DNA from 3 places in the Methylobacterium sp. CM6247 genome. Region 2 is predicted to be linked to each of the others. Evidence: predicted binding sites of a transcription regulator. Region 2 holds the regulator's gene; each other region holds the start of a gene.
What was found. The regulator PhoB, encoded in region 2, activates phosphate uptake and scavenging genes when phosphate is short. The targets are predictions, from matches to a motif close to TGTCATNNANCTGTCAT.

Region 1 (2,262 bases), 3.0 Mb from region 2:
GCTGCGGGTTCGCACCCGTGCCCCACTCTTCTTCCTGAACGATCACGTTCAGGCCGAGGCGCTGGGCCATGTCGATCCAGAGGTGGCTGAACTGGCCGAAGCGCGAGGTCAGAACCTTGTCGCCACGGTGCAGCGTGTTCGTCAGCGCGGATTCCCAGATGCCGGTGCCGGACGCGGGGAACAGGAAGATGGTGCCTTCGGTGGAGCCGAAGACCGCCTTGGTCTCTTCGAACAGGGGCTTGGTCAGCGTCGGGAAGTCGACCGAACGGTGATCTTCCGAGGGGACGATCATCGCCCGCTGAACGCGGTCAGGAATGTTCGTCGGGCCCGGAACGAACAGATGATTCCGACCCGGTCGTCTCGTTGCCGCCATGTTGTGTCTCCGGTTCTTCTTTGGTTCGCGTGCACGCAGCGCACGACGCTGGGTTCGAATACGGTGGTCTAAGGTCGCGATCCGGCTTGGGTCGACGCCAGTGCGGTTCCTAAGCTTTGGATGAGGATACGACAACGTTGCCGAACGCCCGGCTCACGTTTTTCCGGCCGGATGCGATGGCATGGTCCGCGTCAATCGACGGGTGGCGTGAGGCCAGCCCCGAGGCATCTTCGATGCCCGCGAGATCCGGAATGCTCGACGCAACCGCCTTCGACTGAATCAAGCCTCTCTCCGTTGGCCGGGGCGCGCGGTGTTCGCACACTCCCATGGCCGTGGACGTCGTTTCTCACCTCGTCGGCGACCTTGATTTTGCCTCGTGCGGGCTCCGGACACACGCTTTCCAGCGCGATCCGGTGGGTCACCTTGGACCTGACTATGCCGAGGTTCGCGGTCGAAGGAAAATGCAAAAAACTTCGTCGCCACTCAAAAAATTTGTGGCGCAACGCAGCATCTCTGCGCCTTGCTTGAAAGGGGTCCGCTGCGAAGCGAGCAGAGGTCGCGTCATCAAACTGATACGGGAATCCGGTTTGGCTCAACGCACCGAAGCCATTCGGAGTGGGTCGTGGGCGAAGATACAGAGAAGACGATCCGCGTGAGGACGCTCTTCCTGTCCGATATGCATCTGGGCACGAAGGGCTGTCAGGCAGGGTTACTGCTGGAATTCCTGCGGGATTACGACGCCGATGAGATCTACCTCGTCGGCGATATCGTCGACGGCTGGCAGCTCAAATCGGGCTGGTTCTGGCCGCAGAGCCACAACGACGTGGTGCAGAAGCTGTTGCGCAAAGTGCGCAAAGGCTCGACGTTGATCTACATCCCCGGCAACCACGACGAATTCCTGAGAGATTATCTCGGCATGACGTTCGGTGGGATCGAGGTCGTGGACGACCGGATCCACGTCGCGGCAGACGGCAAGCGCTACCTCGTCATCCACGGCGACCAGTTCGACATGGTCGTTCGGCATGCCAAATGGATCGCCTTCCTGGGCGACGGAGCCTACACGTTCGCGCTCTTCATCAACACGCATCTGAACACGATCCGGCGCCGCCTCGGCCTCGCCTACTGGTCACTCTCGGCCTGGGCGAAGCTGAAGGTGAAGAACGCCGTCAATTTCATCGGAAAGTTCGAGGAGCTTTTGAGCGCGGAGGCGAAGCGCGTGGGCGCCGACGGCGTCATCTGCGGACATATCCACCATGCCGCTCACCGCCAGATCGCCGGGCTGACCTATCTGAACACCGGGGATTGGGTGGAATCCTGCACCGCCATCGTCGAGCATTACGATGGCACCATGGAGGTGCTGCATTACCCGAGCGTACTGCGGGCACGCGCTGCCGCCGAAGAGGCGGAACGAGGCGCGGTCCTCTCGAATCCGGCAAGGGCGGTCGCGTGAGGCTGCTGATCGCCACCGATGCTTGGCACCCGCAGGTCAACGGGGTGGTCCGTTCGCTCGAGAACATGGCGAGCGCCGGCCGCGAGCTCGGGTTCGAGACGGTGTTCCTGACCCATCAGGATTTCGCTTCGGTGCCGCTTCCGGGATATCCCGAGATACGGCTTTCCTACGCCACGAAAGGTAAGGTCGCACGCCTCTGGGCCGATCTTGCGCCGACCCATGTGCATGTGGCGACCGAGGGGACCGTCGGTTACGCGACCCGCCGCTATTGCCTCTCGCATGGCCGCCCGTTCACCACGAGCTACCACACGCGCTTTCCCGAATATCTCGCCGCCCGCGCGCCCGTTCCGGAGAGTTGGAGCTACGCCTGGCTGCGGCGTTTCCACGGCGCGGCGAGCGGTACGATGGTATCGACCCCATCCCTCGAGCGTGACCTCGC
Region 2 (2,262 bases):
GCCGGTCCATTCCAGTTCTAAATTGAGACCAGCTTGGAACGGGAGCGTACCTTCGTGGCAAAGCGCGTCAGCCTCTGGAACGCCGGCTGCCCGGTTGCGCGCGCGCTCGATGTCATTGGCGACTGGTGGTCGCTCCTCATCATCCGCGATGCTTTCGACGGTGTTCGGCGCTTCAGTGAGTTCCAGAATGGTCTCGGCATCGCCAAAGGTATGCTGGCGACCCGCCTTCGCGACCTGACCGAACGGGGAATTCTGGAGACGGCGCCCGCCTCGGACGGGACCGCCTACCGGGAATACGTCCTGACCGAGAAGGGGCGCGGCCTGTTCCTCGTCATCGTCGCGCTTCGACAATGGGGGGAGGCTCATCTCTATGGGCCGACCGATCGCCGGTCTCGCTTGGTCGATCGTGAAGTCGGGGCTCCGGTCGCTCAACTCACCTTGCGATCCGCCGATGACCGTCGTCTCGGTTGGTATGACACGCGGGTGCTGAAGCCCGACGTCACCTGACAAGGTGACGTAGCGACATCGAAAGCGGATAAACCGCATAGTGGAGCGGTCCTTTCCGCCCATGATCAATGTCCGCTCTCAGCGGATGGCGGCGGCCGCAGGGTCCGTCGACGTTGGGCCGAAAGTAGACCCGGCAGCGGGCACCAAACGTCGGATCTCCTCCCCCAGGGCTGACGGATTCAGACATCTGCCCGATGGCAGCTCCCTCTATCCAGGAGGATTCGACAGGCGCGATCGTTCCCCCTCCCCTGGAAGGGAAGAAGGGCTCATGCTGCCAGCCAGATGGGTGAATGCCTGCCCCCTCCGGGGGCGAGCACATGCCGGAACGGACAGACGTCCGAGATCGAACGCGATATCTCGTGGCGGCCGGAATGGCATCGGTTCGCGAGGATCGCCCGCGGGCAAGGCGACCCGCCATCGTCACGATGGGGACGCTCGTTCCGGACGGAGCGGCGCGAAGCCGGCCGTGGCCTCACTCGTCCGTGGAGAACATCTCGTCGAAGGAATAGCCGGAGCCGCGCACGGTGCGGATCGGGTCGCTCTGGCGCGGACGGTTGATCGCCTTGCGCAGGCGGCCCACATGGACGTCCACCGTGCGCTCGTCGATATAGACGTCGTGGCCCCAGACCCCGTCGAGCAGCTGCTCGCGCGAGAACACGCGGCCGGGGCTCTGCATCAGGAATTCGAGGAGCTTGAACTCGGTGGGCCCGAGATGGATCTCGCGGCCCTGCCGGCGGATGCGGTGGCTGACCCGGTCGAGTTCGATATTGCCGGCCACCAGCAGGTCAGACACATGGGTCGGCTTGGCCCGGCGCAGGAGCGCACGCACCCGCGCGAGCAGCTCGGGCACCGAGAACGGCTTGACGATGTAATCGTCGGCGCCGGTGCCGAGGCCGCGGATGCGGTCGCCCTCCTCGCCCCGCGCCGTCAGCATGATCACCGGCAGCCGCTCGGTCTCCCGCCGGGCGCGGATGCGGCGGCACAGCTCGATGCCGGACAGGCCGGGCATCATCCAATCGAGCAGGACGAGATCGGGAACCTGCTCCTGAAGGCGCAGATCGGCCTCGTCGCCCCGCGCGGCGGAATCGACGACGAAGCCCTCCGCTTCCAAGTTGTAGCGGAGGAGGAGAGTGAGGGCCTCCTCGTCCTCGACGATCAGGATGCGCGTGTTCATGCGGATGTTTTCGGGGTGATGGCGACCGTCCCGGATGGACGCGACGGCCGCGCCGAGCGTGTGCTGGAGCGGCCGGCAGGGGCAGCGATCAGGCGCTGGCGGGCATCGACACGGTGGCGTAGTTCGACGCGTCGTTCTTCGGGCGGTCCCGCTCGGCGAGCTCGTTCGTGCCGGTGACGAGATAATGGATCGTCTCGGCGATGTTGGTGGTGTGATCGCCGATCCGCTCGATGTTCTTGGCGCAGAACAGGAGATGCGTGCAGAACGAGATGTTGCGCGGATCTTCCATCATGTAGGTCAGCAGCTCGCGGAAGAGCGAGTTGTAGAGGGCGTCGATGGAATCGTCGCGCTCCCAGACGTCGAGGGCGGCCTTCACGTCCTGGCTGCCATAGGCGTCGAGGACGTCCTTCAGCTGCTCCTGCACCAGATCGCCCATATGCTGGACGCCGATGACGATCTTCTGCGGCTGGATCTGATCGGCGATGGCGACCACACGCTTGGCGACGTTCTTGGACAAGTCGCCGATCCGCTCAAGATCGTTCGAGACGCGGATCGCCGATACCGTCTCGCGCAGGTCGATG
Region 3 (2,262 bases), 1.9 Mb from region 2:
GGCGAGCCCGGAATCCAGAACCACCGAGGCTGCCATGTCGAGCACAGGTTGCGGCTCTGGATTCCGCGCTCCGCTCCGCGGACCCGGAATGACGGTGAGGGGACAAAACTCCAGAGACTGTATCGAATAAGTCTGTGCCGTTGAGCCGGGTTCGGAGTCCGCCGTATCCGCCGTCAGGCCGCGGTGGCGCGGGTGCGCAGGCGCGGCGTCTCCTTGGGGCGGATGTCCATGGCGTTGCCGCGCCAGACGATGGCGCTCTGCATCCAGGCGCTCACCCACATGATTGGGAGGATGGCGTCGCGAAGCAGGAAGGCGAGGAAGAGCCGGGGCGAGCGGTGCCACCCGGCGCGGGCCGCGAGCGCGTATTCGGCCCCGTACCAGAGCATCGCCATGATGATGACGCCGGTCAGGACTGGAGTGCTGGGAACGCAGAGGGCCGCGATCGCGAAGGGCAGCACCGTGCCGGAGCCGATCTCGGGCGCGAAGAAGTGCGGGAAGGTGACCCGGCGCAGCCGCGCCCAGCGGACCTGCCGCGACCAGACCTCGCGGAACGCGCGGGTGCCCAGGGGCTGGTCGAAGGGCGACGCCACGAGGTGGACCCGCTTGCCGGCCGCGCGAACGAGCTTCGTCGCCGCCGCATCCTCGGCGATCTCGGCAGCGAGCGCACGTATTCCGCCATGCCCGTCCAGGAAGGGCTTGTGCCAGAGCATGCTCTTGCCCTGCGCGAAGCCGAGGCCGAGGCTTTCGCCGGTATATTGCCAGCGTGCCTGGAGCGTATTGAGGAAGGCGCATTCCAGTTCGGCGAAGAAACCGTGCGGCCGTGCGCCGATGGGCGTGGAGCAGACGAGGCCCGTATCGGGCCGCCACGACGCCTGCAGCCGCTGTAGGTAGTCCGGCGGCATCAGGACGTTGGAATCGGCCAGCACCACCCATTCGTGGCGGGCCGCCTCCCAGCCCCGCACGCAATTGTTGAGCTTGGGATTGTCGCTGATCCGCTCGTCGCCGACGATGAGCCGTGCCGGCACCGTGGGATGGGACGCCATCAGGCGGTGCAGGAGCGGCACGATGGGATCACGGCCATCGGCGACGCAGAAGATCAGCTCGTAATCCGGGTGGTCGAGATGGAAGCCGCGCTCGAGCATCTCCTCGCTGAACGCTTCGAGGCCGCAGACCGGGCGAACGAGGGAAATGGGCGCGGCGCTGGGAAAGCTCGGGGTCCCGCGATTCCGGCCAATGCGCCATGCGGCGATGGCGATGCTGAGGAGATTGACCGAGGTCAGTGCGGCACAGAGCGAGAGCGCGACGATCGCGCCGGTCTCGATACTGCCGAACATGCCGCGCTCCCTCCGGGCCTCCGCCACCTGACGGAACCAGCCCCTGCCCAAGGCCGTAACAGACGGGCTATTTCAGTCGTATGACAGCGGCGCGGCCCCGATCTGCCGCCCCTCAGAGGGAAGGCCAGGGCGTGAGCGAGACGAGACCCGTGGCCATTCGCGGAACTGCCGTTCGGCCCGGCCGGTTCGATCCGGCATGACCCCGCCCATCGTCGTTCACCTTGCCTATCAGGCCGTCCTGCCGGAGGGGCATCGCTTTCCGATGCGGAAATATGGCCGTCTCGCCGAAACGCTCGCGGCGCTCGGCCTCGCCCCCGCCGGTTTCGTCAGACCGGAGCCGGCCGACGCGGACATGCTGAAGCGCGCGCATCGATCGGATTACGTCGATGCCGTCCTGTCCTGTTCGGTCTCGCGGGAAATCGAGCGCGAGATCGGCCTTCCGGTGGATGAGAGCGTCGTGGCCCGCTCGTGTGCCTCGGCCGGCGGCACCCTCGCGGCGGCGCGGCTCGCGCTGGAACATGGCCTCGCCGGCAGCGCCGCCGGCGGAAGCCACCATGCGCGGCGGGAGACCGGCGCGGGTTTCTGCGTGTTCAACGATGTCGCCGTCGCCGCCCTGGCGCTTCAGGACGAGGGCGCGATCCGCCGGGCGCTGGTGGTCGATTGCGACGTGCATCAGGGCGACGGCACCGCCGATTGCCTCGCCGGCTCACCGGACCTGTTCACGTTCTCGGTCCATGCGGAGAAGAACTACCCGACGCGCAAGATCCCCGGCGACCTCGATCTGGGCCTCGTAGATGGCGTCGACGACGCGGCCTACGCGGCCGTTCTGGCGGCGCATCTGCCGGGCCTGCTCGACGGCCTCTCGCCGGACATCGTGTTCTACAATGCGGGGGTCGATCCGCACATGGACGACCGGCTCGGGCGATTG

Region 1: ACYQOP_RS24865 (UDP-2,3-diacylglucosamine diphosphatase) is a predicted target of PhoB. The motif match lies at 933-949, and genes of this name have one in related genera.
Region 3: ACYQOP_RS01335 (ceramide glucosyltransferase) is a predicted target of PhoB. The motif match lies at 1,404-1,420, and genes of this name have one in related genera.

What each region holds. Positions count from the first base shown of each region.
Region 1 covers NZ_JBTXKX010000003.1:5,025,145-5,027,406, forward strand. The annotation lists gene ACYQOP_RS24855 (aminotransferase class V-fold PLP-dependent enzyme) at 1-373, opposite strand, end outside; gene ACYQOP_RS24860 (hypothetical protein) at 483-656, opposite strand; gene ACYQOP_RS24865 (UDP-2,3-diacylglucosamine diphosphatase) at 996-1,823, shown strand; gene ACYQOP_RS24870 (glycosyltransferase) at 1,820-2,262, shown strand, end outside.
Region 2 covers NZ_JBTXKX010000003.1:2,043,528-2,045,789, reverse strand. The annotation lists gene ACYQOP_RS10435 (winged helix-turn-helix transcriptional regulator) at 55-507, shown strand; gene phoB (phosphate regulon transcriptional regulator PhoB) at 980-1,681, opposite strand; gene phoU (phosphate signaling complex protein PhoU) at 1,770-2,262, opposite strand, start outside.
Region 3 covers NZ_JBTXKX010000003.1:103,575-105,836, reverse strand. The annotation lists gene ACYQOP_RS01335 (ceramide glucosyltransferase) at 174-1,334, opposite strand; gene ACYQOP_RS01330 (histone deacetylase family protein) at 1,531-2,262, shown strand, end outside.